DNA from 4 places in the Alteromonas sp. Mac1 genome. Region 3 is predicted to be linked to each of the others. Evidence: predicted binding sites of a transcription regulator. Region 3 holds the regulator's gene; each other region holds the start of a gene.
What was found. Region 3 encodes sigma-54, which starts transcription at its own class of promoters, with help from an activator protein. Its sites were predicted from a motif close to GTTGGCACGNNNNTNGNNT; they were not measured.
Positions count from the first base shown of each region.

Region 1 (3,917 bases), 2.2 Mb from region 3:
CTTTCAAGCGCGCGGTTGCTTTTACAGGGTCAGTACCGTCTTTGGGTTCAATGTAGGTTCTGACTAAGGTTTTCTTTTCCTCAATCAGCATCACTTTGTTATCCAAATCTTGAACAACTTGTGTAACTTCCATACCCACAAGTTTCAACGGTTCACCCATACAAAGTGAGCCAACGAAACCTGCAAACTCGGTAAAGCTCGTAACGACGAACACTGCTCCCCCGCCGAATACATGCGGTTCATAGTTGTTAATCGCGTCACTCTCATCAAAGAAAGGTGGATCTTCTATAGCGATCACACTGAAACGGTCGAGACTAAAATTAGCGCTTTGCGCATTGCTTATTGCGCTTGGAACAGTAGCGCCTGTATTGCGATTACCATCGGTAGATAGACAGTAGCTTTGGAAATCATCCTCCAAGGCGCCCATTGAGATAAGATGACTTGTTGCGGTGTTTATTCCGTTACCAGGCCCTGTTGACCCACTAAACTGACTCATTGACTGAACGGCAGAAATTGCAGCTTGCGCGTCCGCTTCTGAGTCAATGAGACGATATGGGAACTCTAACCGCGTCGAGCTAGCAAACTGGACGACAGCGATTGAAACACTTCCGTCACGTGGTACAACAAGAGTATCTTGGATTGCAGCAACAATACCTTGTCTCTGAATATTCCAGTCACTACTGTTAATACTGCCGGAGCCATCAACAATAAACACGAGGTCGGTTTTGGCGTTAGCAAATGTTGCCGCGCATATGGCGATCGCGATAAGCAGCGATTGGCAACACCGTTTAAATACATTCATGGTGATATCCTTATTTCTCTTTTGTCGGCACAACAGCCCCCAAATCACACGATTCCATACTGTGTGTGGGTTGCTCGCACTTTTAGAACGGCTAAGACAAAGTAGACTGCGAGAACAGTGCCTATTAAACGCTATTTATTGATGCTCTACGACGGTATTGCCGTTAGCATCGACATAAGTTATCTTCCAACTTAGCGTGGGTGGTTCGTCTGCAGCCCACTGAAGATTGACGTATCTACCTTCCTGAGAACCGGCTGATAAGTCACCGTAATTAAGTTGTGGGATTTCATCAAAGCTAGGTTCAATGATGACGTTATAGATGGGTTGGGTACCGATATTCTCGGCAAGTAAGTTGAATTCCACTTGGCTACTAGACTTAGCAATCACATCGAAGCTAAGGCCAATAGAGTCGGCAGAGGCAGCTATAGTAACGCCGGACAACAACACTCCAGCAACGGTTTTAGTCACGAAATGTTTCATGATCATATTCCTTCATGAAAAAAAGTCGCGTATGCCTTATGACACACGGCGACGGCGATTGGTTGCGAAAAGTCCAGCAACCAAAGTGAGTAGTAATGCTCCTGTAGCAGGCTCAGAAACGGGGGTCGGTCCGTTAGTGACGCTGACGCTAGTGGTGTTTAATGCGGTAATATCAATCAATCCTGTATTATCTGAGTTCGAGAAACTAGATGATAAGGTGTCGATAGTGAACCCCCCAGTACCCATGTTTATCGCTTGAAATGTAATAGAGAACATTGTGAAGCTTGCTGGCTGGTTGATATCTAAAAATGTGGGCGTTTCAAATGTTGAATCTAATACGCTCACAATTCCCGGTGACACTAAAGGAGGTATAAACTCTGCAGGGCTGTTTAATGAAAAACCCAAATCCGTACTGTAGTTAAAAACACTGACGAAGTTAAACAATGCATTATTAAACAATGCATCAACAAAGTAGGCCGATAGGCTTGGTGCACCGCCAGATGCTAAATCACTAATAACAAAATCGATGGTTACATTGTCGCCAACATTCAAGATTGAAGAGCTGGGCGTTAGTGTAATGATGGCGGCATTAGCAGTTGTACTGAAACCTATTAGCAATACAAAAGAAAGTATTGTTAGACGGAGCTTAGACATGCTTTTTGAGATAGACATAGTTATTCCTTTTTTAACTAGTTATTCCGAGTTGCGCGTTAGGGCGATTGAGAGAGCAGGCGGAGGTTTAACCAAACTACAGTAGCATTCCGTTGCTAAATCCATTCAATGGCTTGATTTATATGTGCGCAATCCGCGAATGACTATGCATTACGCAGGCCAAATCGGTGATTATTTGTGCAGGCAACATAGTTAATTTGTAGAATTAGGTTTTCACAAAGGGGTTTATACGATTGAAATTAAATAGAATTTCTAGCCATGTTAATGAGATTTAACTTTTGAGTTAAAATAATTTTTAATGAATGGGCAACATAATTGGCGCTCTGAATTAGCGCTTTACCAGATATATTCGAGGATAATTGTCAGCCTTTTTTACGTACATAGGCCAATTGCAAAAAAACTAACTAACACTCTGCTTTTAATAGGTTTATTAGCATTTAGATGCTAAGGCGACGTTAGTCTAATGTCGCAGTTCTTTACATTGGTGATCCAAAGCTATCCTCTTCGGTCTTGCCTATCGTGAAGTAATAAGAGCCCCGTTTACTTACTTCCCTCCCCCTATTGCCGGTTAGTGAACTTAACCCAATAATCACCGTTTAAAACCTTGTGCGTATATTAATTTTTAGTATCGTGGTTTCGTTCTAGTAAACCTAATCTAGCGCGCAAACCTTCGCTATCATTTACACAAGGATTTAAAATGAAACATTATGCTATTAACACAGAAGTAGAGTGGGAATGGGGAAAAGGTAGCGCCACAGGCAATATTCGAAAGAAGTATACCACCGATGTGGAGCGCACAATTAAAGGCTCATCTGTGAAACGAGATGCCAGCGAAAAAGACCCTGCTTATCTTATCGAACAGGACGATGGTACTGAAGTACTAAAATCGCACAGTGAACTCAATAAAACGTCCTAACTTATTTTTAGATTATCGTGCTTAGTATGATAACCCTTTCTTTTTCTCTCATAGCGATGTAGTGAGCATACCGAAGCATTTGCTAGGCAAATATTTATACAGTGAAATTGGGCAAGAGTATTAAAAGATTAAGTACCCTGCCCCCTTAATTTACTCGTCTGTTTGCGAAGCGTAATGATTCTGCATTAACCATGCATAAGCGGAAGTAAAGGCAGGCTCTTGAAACTGCTTTAAACCTGTTTCTGCAAAAGGCACTGCAATTGGGTTTCGGCGTAAAGATTCTTTAATATCAGTTGGGCTATATACAACAACATCTAACCCTTCAATTAATTCAATAGCCGCTTCTAATTTAAAGCCAATAGCGCTGCCAGCAAATTTACCTTTGCTTTGACGCTGACGGATTATTACAGCATCAATTTTGTAGTCGGCAACAAGTTTAGCGAAAGTACTTTGAAAACTTTTTAAACCTTTAGCACTACTATCGGCTAACGTTAACCGACGCGTACGGCAGTCGGGCACATGAAACAAACCATCTATCAGCGACAACAGACATACATTTGCTTCATTACCTTTTAAATCTACACCACAGACTTTCATATCAATTCCTATTCACATTTATAAATCATTATAACGTGTTTCACTGATGATATTTACCCACACTCAATTTTCTTTGGCTACTCAATATTTGTTTTTCCCAGAAATAGTGTCGAAAAATAGCAAGAAACAGCGAGAAATAGCAGGAAATAGCAGGAAATAGCAGGAAATAGGATCAGCATGCCTTTATATCAATAAAGTACACTGACCCCATTATTTATATTTTCAAAAATCACAAAAGTGTTTTGTTATTAACGCTGTTTTTCACAAACAAATTTATCGTCACACTGTGTGCACTTAAATAACAGCTCTTTTGAGCCACTTTTGTGAGGATTAACAATGCCTATTGCATTATTTGCGTTAACGTTAAGTGCGTTTGCTATTGGTACTACCGAATTTGTAATTGTGGGATTAGTGCCCACGATAGCGTCAGATCTTGGCGTAACCCTACCC
Region 1 covers NZ_CP013932.1:3,471,193-3,475,109, forward strand. Annotated here, with positions in the region: gene AV939_RS14885 (VWA domain-containing protein) at 1-802, opposite strand, end outside; gene AV939_RS14890 (hypothetical protein) at 938-1,282, opposite strand; gene AV939_RS14895 (PEP-CTERM sorting domain-containing protein) at 1,319-1,954, opposite strand; gene AV939_RS14900 (DUF2945 domain-containing protein) at 2,652-2,870, shown strand; gene AV939_RS14905 (DUF3010 family protein) at 3,021-3,467, opposite strand; gene AV939_RS14910 (MFS transporter) at 3,804-3,917, shown strand, end outside.
Region 1: a site for sigma-54 is predicted at 2,100-2,118, ahead of AV939_RS14895 (PEP-CTERM sorting domain-containing protein). Genes of this name have one in related genera too.

Region 2 (3,917 bases), 1.3 Mb from region 3:
TATTCTTGGGATTCAGCAGCTGTTAATAGGCGTAGCTATCGGGTTTATTTCCATGATGGTGCTAAATACTTTTGTGCTGGCAGGGCAAATTATTGCTATGCAAACGGGTTTAGGTTTCGCTTCAATTGTAGACCCCGTCAATGGTATTAACGTTCCGGCCGTAGGCCAATTTTACTTAATTCTAGCTACCTTGCTGTTTTGGACGTTAGACGGCCATCTGGCTATGATCCACATGATAGTATTAAGCTTTCATGCGTTCCCAATCGGGGAAGCATGGTGGACAGGTGAGCAGTTTAGGGAAATTGCCCATTGGGGCGGGTGGATGTTTATCTCTGCGATTACGCTATCGTTGGCGCCCATTGTTTCCCTTCTTATTGTGAATTTAGCGTTTGGTGTAATGACCAAAGCGGCGCCTCAGCTTAATATTTTCAGTATTGGTTTTTCTATTGCACAGGTGATGGGTTTGCTCATTATCTGGATAACCCTGGATAACTTTACCGCGCATTTTGAAACACAGTGGTTCAGGGCCGAGCAGTTTATGTGTCAACTTCTTAGGATTTGCCCATGAAAATAAGTCAGGTGATACATGGCTGATTCAGATTCTAGTGAAAAAACAGAAGACCCCACGGGGAAAAAACTCGAAGACACCCGAAAAAAAGGGCAGATAGCTCGATCCCGAGAACTATCCACAACCTTAGTGTTGGTAGTCAGTGCTTTTATGTTTTTGTTCGTTGGAGGGTGGATTGCCGAATCGGTGTTTAAACTTACTCAGCGTATGTTCGTTTTGTCACGAGATGAAACCTACGATACCACTCATATGTTTGGTGCATGGGGCGACGCGATTTCTACGGTAAGTGTACCGGTTTTACTGTATATGACGGTAGCCATGCTAGCCGGGATATACGGCTCTATTGCATTAGGCGGCTACAACTTCACATGGGAAGGTGCCAAATTTAAAGGCTCTAAAATGAGCCCGCTTAGTGGGTTTAAGCGTATGTTCGGCATGAATGGCTTGGTCGAGTTAATTAAATCTATCGCCAAAGTGGTTGTCATCGTTGGGATGGCGTTAGGCGCATTGCTGTTTTTTGAAGACGAAGCGCTACATCTGGACTTAGAGCTGTACCCGGGTAACATTTTTCACGCGTTAGATATGCTGAAATGGGCTTTTATCATGTTGGTTTGCGGCATGATACCTATTGCACTTATTGATGTGCCTTATCAAATTTATAAGCACAACAAAGAAATTAAGATGACTAAACAAGAGGTGAAAGACGAGCGTAAAAACTCTGAAGGTGATCCCTTGGTAAAAGGCCGCATTCGTCGCTTGCAGTATCAAGCTGCTACTAAGCGTATGATGCAAGAAGTCCCTCAGGCCGATGTGGTGGTGACCAACCCAACCCATTACTCTGTCGCGATAAAGTATGATGACAGTGGTAACCGCGCCCCTGTAGTTGTGGCAAAAGGCACCGATGAATTGGCCATGCATATTCGTAAAATAGCCACCGCCAACGATGTGCCGCTTATTCCATCACCCATGCTAGCCCGTGCCGTTTACTACTCGACTGAAATTGACGGTGAAGTACCCAACGCCTTGTTTATGGCGGTAGCACAAGTATTAGCACACGTTTATCAATTAAAAGCACACAGGGCGGGCAAAGGAAAACGTCCCAAGCCGCTTAAACGTGACTTACCCATACCACCAGAGCTGCGCCGCTAGCGCGCTGCTCGCTGCTTAGTTAAAGCCTAAATAAGTGCCTGAATAGGAGCTAGAACTTAGGCTTATAATGAGACACTCTTTATTGTAGTGCTGCGAATTGCAGCCCTCCCACTTATGTTTAATCGGTTTTATATAAAGCTGGCACGGTAGTTGTAATACTCATTGAAAGATAGCGTTAAGCGTCAATTTTCCGATAGAGAGACTCCCTGCAATGCAGTTATCCGGTTACCTTCAGCGATTCGATAAAAGTCAGCTGCAGAACATTACCAGTGGCTTAGGCGCTCCCATTGTTCTTCTTGCCATTATGGGCATGGTTATTCTTCCCATGCCGCCATTCCTGCTCGACGTATTGTTCAGCTTTAATATTGCGCTGTCTTTAGTCATTATTTTGGTGGCAGTACTCACCCAAAAGCCGGTTGATTTTGGTATTTTTCCCCTCGTGTTATTGATTGCTACCGTACTGCGATTAGCCCTAAATGTGGCCTCTACCCGTGTGGTATTGCTGTACGGACATGAAGGGGGCGATGCTGCGGGTAAGGTTATCGAAGCCTTTGGTGCAGTGGTAATTGGCGGCAACTATGCGGTGGGTGTGGTGGTCTTTGCTATCTTACTTATTATCAACTTTAAAGTAGTCACCGCCGGTGCAGGGCGTATTTCAGAAGTAAGTGCACGCTTTACGCTTGATGCTATGCCAGGTAAGCAAATGGCTATCGATGCCGACTTGAATGCAGGCTATATCGACCAAGATCAGGCGCGTGCTCGCCGTGAAGAAATTACCGCCGAAGCAGATTTCTACGGTTCGATGGACGGTGCGTCAAAATTTGTGAAAGGTGATGCGGTCGCGGGCCTATTCATCATGCTTATCAATATTGTAGGTGGCCTTTTTATTGGCATGATTCAACACGGGCTAAGTTTTGGAAATGCCATTGAGGTATACACCATATTAACCATTGGTGACGGTTTAGTGGCACAAATTCCATCGCTGTTACTGTCTGTGGCTACCGCAATTATTGTTACCCGAGAAAACGAAACCCAAGAAATGGGTAAAGAAATTCGTAGTCAATTGGGTAATAGCCAAGCCCTTTATATTGCCTCTGGTGTGCTATTTGTTATGGGTATTATACCCGGAATGCCTCATTTAGCCTTTATTGGTTTTTCAGTGCTTATAGCTGGTTACGCTTACTGGCAGGGTGTTGCCGCTAAACGCGAGGCAGAAAAGCCTAAAACCCCAGCGAACATAGTGAAAGATGACACTGTCGCGCCTGAAATAAAAGAGCTTGGATGGGACGACGTTCAGCATGTAGACACCATAGGCTTAGAAGTAGGGTATAGATTAATCCCATTAGTAGATAAGTCTCAGGGCGGAGAACTGCTCACTCGTATTAAAGGGGTGCGTAAGAAGCTATCTCAAGAACTGGGCTTTCTTATACCGCCCGTACACATTCGCGATAATCTAGATTTAGAGCCTAACCTTTATACCATTGCCATGTTGGGCGTCACCATTGGCGATGCACAGATAAGTCATGATGAAGAACTTGCGATTAATCCGGGTCAAGTATTTGGCAAGTTGGAAGGCCGTGCCACTAAAGATCCTGCCTTCGGCTTAGATGCAGTATGGATAAAACCGAATAAGCGTGAGCACGCACAAACCTTAGGTTATACCGTGGTTGATGCTGCCACTGTAGTTGCTACTCACTTAAGTCAATTGCTGACAAACAACGCCTATCAACTACTTGGACATGAAGAAGCTCAGCAGCTATTAGACATGCTAGCTAAGCAGCATCCTAAATTAGTTGAAGGGTTAGTGCCTGATATTCTGCCGCTAAGCACCATTGTTAAAGTGCTGCAAACCTTGTTATTTGAAGGGGTGCCTATTCGCGACATGCGTACCATTGTACAAACCTTGAGTGAGTATGGCCCACGTAGCCAAGACCCTGATGTACTGGTGTCTGCGGTACGTATTGCGCTTAAACGTCTCATCACTCAAGAAATTACTCAAGGGGCGAAAGAGATACCCGTCATAACCTTGGCGCCAGAGTTGGAACAGATGTTGCACCAGTCATTACAAGCAGGTGGCGAAGATGGCGCTGGTATAGAACCAGGACTGGCCGATAAGCTGCAAAAATCATTGCAGCAAGCTAGTCAGCAACAAGAATTAGAAGGTGAGCCTGCGGTACTTCTCACTTCCGGTATGTTGCGC
Region 2 covers NZ_CP013932.1:2,329,482-2,333,398, reverse strand. Annotated here, with positions in the region: gene fliR (flagellar biosynthetic protein FliR) at 1-568, shown strand, start outside; gene flhB (flagellar biosynthesis protein FlhB) at 587-1,717, shown strand; gene flhA (flagellar biosynthesis protein FlhA) at 1,929-3,917, shown strand, end outside.
Region 2: a site for sigma-54 is predicted at 1,855-1,873, ahead of flhA (flagellar biosynthesis protein FlhA). Genes of this name have one in related genera too.

Region 3 (3,917 bases):
AAGTGTCGATGACTTTGTAAGAACAATACGCACAGCGTTTATAGAGATAAACCTGTACACTAAGCAAATGACATCTGATCAGCCCGTGGAAATACGTGGCTTACAATATGTGATTAACAGCAATGGGTTTAACGCCAATTTGCGTACCCAGGAATACGAGTTAATAGACCATGTACAAACCATTTATTCGCCTAGCCACTAAAGCATTAGCGACCAGCCTAGCTGTTAGCCTATTCGCTACTGTGGCTATAGCGGCTGAAAGCGACTTTAACAAACCCATTAAAGTCGACTCGAAATCGCAATTTGTTGACGGCAAAAATAAAACCTCATTGTTTAAAGATGATGTACGAATTACCCAAGGTTCTTTGGTAATAAATGCCGATGAAGTTGAAGTTATTGCCAGCGAAGGTGATGGACGAGAGATATTCGTTGCTCGCGGCAAACCAGCCAGCTACTCGCAAGAACTTGAAGACGGTGCCACCGTCACAGCGAAGGCCAATGAAATTCGCTATGAAGTGGTAAACCGAACTATTTCTTTACAAGGTAGTGCTGAATTACAGCAAGACACCAGTAAAGTACAAGGCGACAAGATTACCTTTGACATGGTTACAGAACAATTGCTTGCAACAGGCGGCAAAGACGGTGAAGGTGGCAGAGTAACTACCGTATTTACGCCTGAGGCAATACGTAAAGCGTCATCGAATAACGAAGGCGATAACTAATAATGGCAACGTTGAGCGCACAGAGCCTTGCAAAGGCGTATAAAGCACGTCAGGTGGTTCGCGATGTAAGCTTATCAGTATCGACTGGGCAAATCGTTGGATTACTCGGCCCAAATGGTGCCGGTAAAACCACTACCTTCTACATGATTGTTGGCTTAGTGCCCCTTGATAAGGGCAAAATCAGCATTGATGACAGCGAATTAACCCACGAGCCCATGCATGAACGTGCACGCCGCGGAATTGGATATTTGCCGCAAGAAGCCTCGATTTTTAGAAAATTGACGGTGTTTGAGAACATCATGGCTATCTTACAAACCCGTAAAGGGTTAAGTTCAGCAGAGCAAGAACAAGAAGCCGATGCGCTACTTGATGAATTTAATATCAACCATATACGTAATAGTACGGGTATGAGTTTATCCGGTGGTGAACGTCGCCGAGTAGAAATCGCGCGAGCTTTAGCCGCTGATCCGCAATTTATTTTGCTTGATGAGCCATTTGCTGGTGTTGATCCTATATCGGTTAATGATATAAAGAAGATTATCCAACATCTTCGTGACAGAGGAATTGGAATCCTAATCACCGATCACAACGTAAGAGAAACACTGGATGTGTGTGAGAAAGCGTATATTGTGAGCCAAGGCGAACTCATCGCGCAAGGGACGGCAGAACAAGTTTTAAGTAATCAGAAAGTAAGGGATGTATACCTAGGAGAACAATTCAGGCTATAGTTACTGTAACCGAATTGTCATTTTCAGTTTTAAGTACGGGTATATTCACAACAAGAGTTTAAAAATAAGACGTAGATGAAACCATCTTTACAGCTAAAGTTCAGTCAACAACTTACCATGACACCGCAGTTGCAGCAGGCAATCAAGCTGCTGCAGTTGTCTACGCTCGACCTGCAGCAAGAGATTCAGGAAGCACTAGACTCAAACCCACTTTTAGAAGTTGAAGAAGGCGGCGATGACCACCCTGTTGAGAAAAACAACATGGATGGAGATGACCCTTCTGTAGAAGCAGCTCCTACTGCATCTAGCGATTCTTTAGAAGCAGGAGACGCGCTTGAAAAGAACGACCTTCCCGACGAATTGCCAATTGATAGCACATGGGACGAGTATTACTCGGCCTCATCTGCACCCGCTCCAGGTCCCTCTAATAATGATGACGACCAACTGTTTCAGGGTGAAACTACCGACAATATTCAAGACCATTTGCTTTGGCAGATGCGTTTAACCCCGTTTTCAGATACCGACCGCGCAATTGCTACCGCCATTATCGACTCAATTGATGAATCTGGTTACCTCAACGTACCCATTGAACAGATTTTAGAGTCAGTGAATTCCGACGATGTTGAAGAATTGGTTGAAATGGACGAAGTTGAATGCGTACTAAAACGTATTCAAATGTTCGACCCTATCGGTTCAGGTTCACGTACTCCGCAAGAGTGTTTGCTTGTGCAGCTTCGCCAGTTCTCAGACGACACGCCATGGCTTACTGAAGCAAGACAGCTTATCAACGAGTATTCAGACCTACTTAGCAGCAAAGACTACCGTACGTTAATGCGCAAGAGCCGTTTGAAAGAAGATCAACTTCGCGAAGCCATGCGCTTATTGCAAACGTTGAATCCTCGTCCAGGTAGTGCATTAATTACCAAAGAGCCGGAATACGTTATTCCTGATGTTTCGGTAAACAAAAAGAATGGCCGTTGGGTGGTGGAACTTAACCCCGATAGCCTGCCTAAATTAAGCGTAAATCAGCAATATGCTGCCATGAGCAGACGCTCTAAAAACAGCAGCGATTCGCAATTTATTCGCTCACACATGCAAGAAGCCAAATGGTTTATAAAAAGCCTTGAGTCAAGAAATGACACCTTGATGAAAGTAGCGAACTGTATTGTGCAGCAACAAATGGGCTTTTTCGAGCACGGCCCAGAAATGATGAAACCAATGGTGCTAAATGATGTCGCAGAAATGGTAGATATGCATGAATCCACCATTTCACGTGTCACCACGCAAAAGTATATGCATACCCCACGTGGCATTTTCGAATTGAAGTATTTCTTCTCTAGTCACGTGGCAACGGAATCTGGTGGTGAGTGTTCATCTACCGCTATTCGCGCGTTAATTAAAAAGCTTGTGGCAGCGGAAACGCCCAGCAAGCCATTAAGCGATAGCAAGATTGCTCAATTGTTGGCCGAACAAGGCATTAAAGTTGCCCGGCGAACAATAGCAAAATACCGGGAATCATTATCGATTCCGCCGTCAAACCAACGCAAAAGCCTTATCTAAAGGCCTTGATAATTTAAGGAAGACGAAATATGCAAATCAACCTTACCGGTCATCATGTCGAAATTACTGACTCTTTGCGTAGCTATGTCGATACTAAGTTCAGCAAACTAGAGCGTCACTTTGACCACATATCTAATGTGCATGTCATCCTGAACGTCGAAAAACTCAATCAAAAAGCCGAAGCCACCATGCACCTTAGCGGCGCAGAAGTGTTTGCTTCATCTCATAATACAGACATGTATGCGGCGATAGATAGCATGATCGACAAGCTCGACAGGCAAGTTATCAAGCATAAGGAAAAGCTGAAAAAGCACTAAATATTAGTATGGAAATTCAAGCCATAGTAAGTTTGGACCGCACCGAGTGTGCGGTTCAATGTAATAGTAAAAAACGTATTTTAGAGATTATTAGCGACATTGCCGCTAAAAATAATCCCGACATCGATCAGGCCACAGTGTTAGCTAGCCTACTTGCCCGTGAACGAATGGGAAGTACGGGTATTGGCAATGGCATTGCATTGCCTCACGGTCGATTACCGGGTTTAGAACACGTTATCGCCATTATTGTAACCAGTAACCCTGCCATCGATTTTGATGCGCTTGACGATCAACCCGTAGATATATTCTTTGCCTTGTTAGTGCCTGAAGAGAAAACAGAAGGTCACTTACAAACACTTGCTACCGTTGCCGGTAAACTAAGTGATAAAGAAACGGTGAAAGCCATTAGGCGGGCCTCCACCAGTGACGACATTATTACGGCTTTAAGCCAATAAAGCACAGCACCATATTTTAAAGGGAGAAATGCAGGTGAAACTGATTATTATCAGTGGTCGATCCGGTTCAGGAAAATCAGTTGCGCTACGTGCCCTTGAAGACTTAGGCTACTATTGCGTAGATAATATTCCGGT
Region 3 covers NZ_CP013932.1:990,641-994,557, reverse strand. Annotated here, with positions in the region: gene lptC (LPS export ABC transporter periplasmic protein LptC) at 1-202, shown strand, start outside; gene lptA (lipopolysaccharide transport periplasmic protein LptA) at 171-722, shown strand; gene lptB (LPS export ABC transporter ATP-binding protein) at 725-1,450, shown strand; gene AV939_RS04150 (RNA polymerase factor sigma-54) at 1,526-3,010, shown strand; gene hpf (ribosome hibernation promoting factor) at 3,040-3,327, shown strand; gene ptsN (PTS IIA-like nitrogen regulatory protein PtsN) at 3,336-3,782, shown strand; gene rapZ (RNase adapter RapZ) at 3,817-3,917, shown strand, end outside.

Region 4 (3,917 bases), 460 kb from region 3:
AACCAAATGGAAGCTATTGCTCAGTCGACCTCTATTGATGATATGTTCGATAAATTAGAGGAAAAGGGCGTGATGCTGCGTATAGATAAAGACGTCAGGCCTGCTATGTTCCATGGCGCAACGGTAAGTGAAGCCGAATTAGCGGCACTGCAAACCCTACCCAATATTATTCGCCATGGCAGAGTGACCCATGTGTCAAAAGAGGCACTTACGTTCGAGGATACTCAGTGGGCAATGCCAGAAGATGCTTTGGTGGTGGACTGTTCGGCGTCAGCACTCACAAATCTAGAGATAAAGCCTGTTTTTGAGGGCAATACTATTACGCCGCAAACCGTGCGAGCTTACCAACCGGTGTTCAGTGCGGCGCTAATTGCGCATGTTGAAGCAGCCTATGATGATGAAGCTACCAAACAGAAACTGACCCAAGTTGTCCCTTTGCCCAATCGTGATATTGACTGGGTACCTATGACAGCAGCCATGCTGCGAAATATGCATATTTGGGGCGAGGCACCTGAGCTTCGAGCATGGATCCACAATTGTAGGCTCGATGGGTTTTCCAAAATTGTTCATGGAGTGGCCAGAGACGATATGCCGAAACTACAAGTGTTAGGGCGCCTTAAAGCCGCGTCGCAACCTGCTATGGGGAAACTCATGGAGTACATGCATATGCTATCAGCCAGTGGCAAACTCTAATTCTAAGAAAAAGGGAACAAGGTTATGCAACAGTTTCAAGTTGATAAACAAGACTTAAGCCAACACCGTATAGTCGCGACAGAAAACACCGATCTTTCTAATCAAGGGCTGTCGAAAGAGGGCGTGACTTTTGAAGTAGAGCGTTTTGCGTTTACCGCCAACAATCTCACTTATTTCATGATGGGTGAAAAGCTTGGATATTGGCAGTTTTTTCCAGCGGTTTCCGACAAAGCTCTTGCCGACAAAGCTGCTTCCAACAAACCACTTGAGAGCAACGTCAACAATAAGTGGGGGGTTATTCCTGTGTGGGGTATTGGGAAGGTGTCAGCGTCTAGCGCAGAGGGAGTGGACGTAGGCAGCCGTTATTTTGGGTATTTCCCGCCTGCCACGCACCTGCATATGGACGCCATTGCTTTTGCTCAAGGAAATCTGATAGATACCAGCGCGCATAGAAATTCATTACCGCAGGGTTATAACATGTATCGCCCGTTAGAAAGTGGCGGTGATAAGACCCAGTCACACCGTGAAAACCTGCAAATGTTACTGTGGCCTTTATACATTACATCTTATTGTTTATGGGATTTAATCGACCAGTACAACGCGCCTAAGCCAAAACAAGTGATTGTATTAAGTGCATCAAGCAAAACCAGTTTAGGGTTGGCCTATGCCCTTAAAAAAGATGACTATCACGTGGTAGGTGTAACTTCTGGTAAAAGCCAAGAGTTTGTTGAGGGACTAGATGTTTACAATCAAGTGGTTTGCTATGACAACCTAGATGACATCCACAGTAAAGCCAGTATTGTGGTAGATATGTCGGGAAACAGTGAGGTTAAGCAGCGGCTAAAGACAAGGCTTGGTGACGACCTAATGCGCTATGTGCAAGTGGGATTAACACATTGGCAAGACGCGGGCACAGAGGATGGCGCTGAAAATACCGAAGACGCCTCTGGCAATAGCGATGAGTTCTTCTTCGCACCAGCGCACATTCAAACCAGAATGACGGAATTAGGTGCAAGTAAATTTCACGCACAAAGCGGGGCTTTTGTAAAAGAAGCCATGTTGTGGACCTCTTCATGGTTGTCAGTAAAAGAGCATAAAAATATTGCGTCGTTAATACAAAACTTTACCGCTATTTGTCGCGGTGATGTTTCACCACACGAAGGGCTGATATTTATACCATAATCATAATAAAATTTGCGTTCACTCCTATCAAATAAGTGGGTAGGCGCATCGCTTTTTGGGACACCAACTCAAAGTAGCTTTCGCACCAGGTTGGTGCTTTTAGTTAATTTCATGTAAAAAATATTGTCAGTTGTCAATGATTTTTACATTTTTTCAGTTGGTATTAGGTTTTATTTCATAAACTTCATTAAAGTCATAGGGTTGAATTTATGGTATGAATTTTGCTTTTGTTGCGGCAATGCACAAGTTTTGACTTAATTTCCTAAGTTGATGGACTTGTTTGAACTTCATACAAATATAAGGCAGTACGTGATGTTTCGCTTAGTCGTATTAGTGATATCGTTGTTTACATTTGTAGCTTCAGTGAGCGCCGCAGAGTCTACTTCAAGTACGCTGGGTACTTACAACCTCATCTTGTTGGAAGATTATAACTTTCAAGGTGGAGATGTGCAGGGCCAAGTCCTTATCGGTGGTGACTTAAACGCTAATGGTCGCGCGGTTGAGTTTGGTAGTCGGCTAGCAAATACAGACACTGCCATCGATGCCGTTACTATTATGGGTGACGTAAATGCCAATCAAATTCGCGTATTAAATGACAATAACTTGGTTTACGGTGGCGCGCTTAATGTGTCGCATGTAGAACTGAATGACGGTAATGATGGCGAAGCGATTTATAATGCCAACCTCAGTATTGATGAAGTAGCGGCCTCGCTGCACGCCGATTCAGCTTACTTTGCCAGTCTTAGCGCGAATGGCACATACAGTGATGGCATATTTAATTATGTAGGTACAGACAGCGTTGCAGTATTTAATGTATCCGCTGGCGATATCTTCGCGCAAAACAGTAATTTATCGCTGAACTGGGGCGATGCAGAAACCGTTATCATTAATGTTTCAGCAGGTGATGCTGTTGCGAATGACATCGTAGTGGGTGGTGGTGTAAACCTAAACAATGGTTTCAACGGTAGCGAAGCATTTTCAAATGTACTGTGGAACTTCTACGACGCAGAAAGTATTGATTTTAATAGTTTAGCTGTTAAAGGTTCGGTGCTAGCCCCTCTAGCGACAACCCGAGGTGGTGCGTCGTTTGATGGTTCTTTCGCCGCGGTTTCATATACAGGCGCTCGTGAATTTCATAACTATGTATTTAATTACGAGACACCTTCAGCGCCTCCGGTAGTAACTGTCCCAGAGCCGCCTACCATTGCAGTATTGGCGTTGTTCTTGTTATTCTTAAGCTTTAGAAGAGTACGCCGCTACTAGTGTATCGAGCGACTGCCTATAGCAGAGCATGTTACTTAATGAGTAAAACCTCGCCCCTGATATCTATAATTACAAGCGCACGGTGTGCGCTTGTTTTCTTTGTGAGTCTTTCTCTATCTTTCTCGGTATATTCAGTGAATAACGAGGATTATGAAAAAGGGAAAGCTTCCTTCGCCCAAAAGGAATACAAAGAAGCATTCATTTATGCAAAAAATGCACTTCAAGCTGAACCAGACTATTTACCTGCACAGATCTTATTAGCACAATTGTATCAAGTTAATGGCATGTTTACCCAAGCAGATGCTGCATTTAGAGAGGCCTTTGATGCCGGGGGCGACGCAGGACTCATTTTCGAACCATGGGGCGAAGTACTGCTTCGCTTAGGCGATAGTGAACGTATACTCGCTCTTGGTTTTGATTCACCACTGCCTCTTGAAACACGCATAAATTGGCATACGATCCGCGCAAAAGCCTGTATGCAGCAATCTAGAATGTTGTGTGCTAAATATGAATATGACCAAATCCTCGCACTCACCGCAGATCACCCTAAAGGCCTAAATGGATTGGCATTATTAGCCATTCTTGACCGTCGTTATGCGGAAGCTGAAGCACTATTGGCTAAATCTATGACACAAAATGATAGCCAAGCACAAACATGGTGGTTAAAGGGGCGGTTGGCAAATGAGCGTCTAGAGTATGCACAAGCACAGGCCTTTTACAGTAGGGCCTTTTTATTGGCTCCAAATAACCCAACCATGGCGCGTAGTTTAATCGATGCT
Region 4 covers NZ_CP013932.1:530,968-534,884, forward strand. Annotated here, with positions in the region: gene AV939_RS02145 (hypothetical protein) at 1-693, shown strand, start outside; gene AV939_RS02150 (DUF2855 family protein) at 718-1,875, shown strand; gene AV939_RS02155 (choice-of-anchor A family protein) at 2,188-3,138, shown strand; gene AV939_RS02160 (tetratricopeptide repeat protein) at 3,273-3,917, shown strand, end outside.
Region 4: a site for sigma-54 is predicted at 2,084-2,102, ahead of AV939_RS02155 (choice-of-anchor A family protein). Genes of this name have one in related genera too.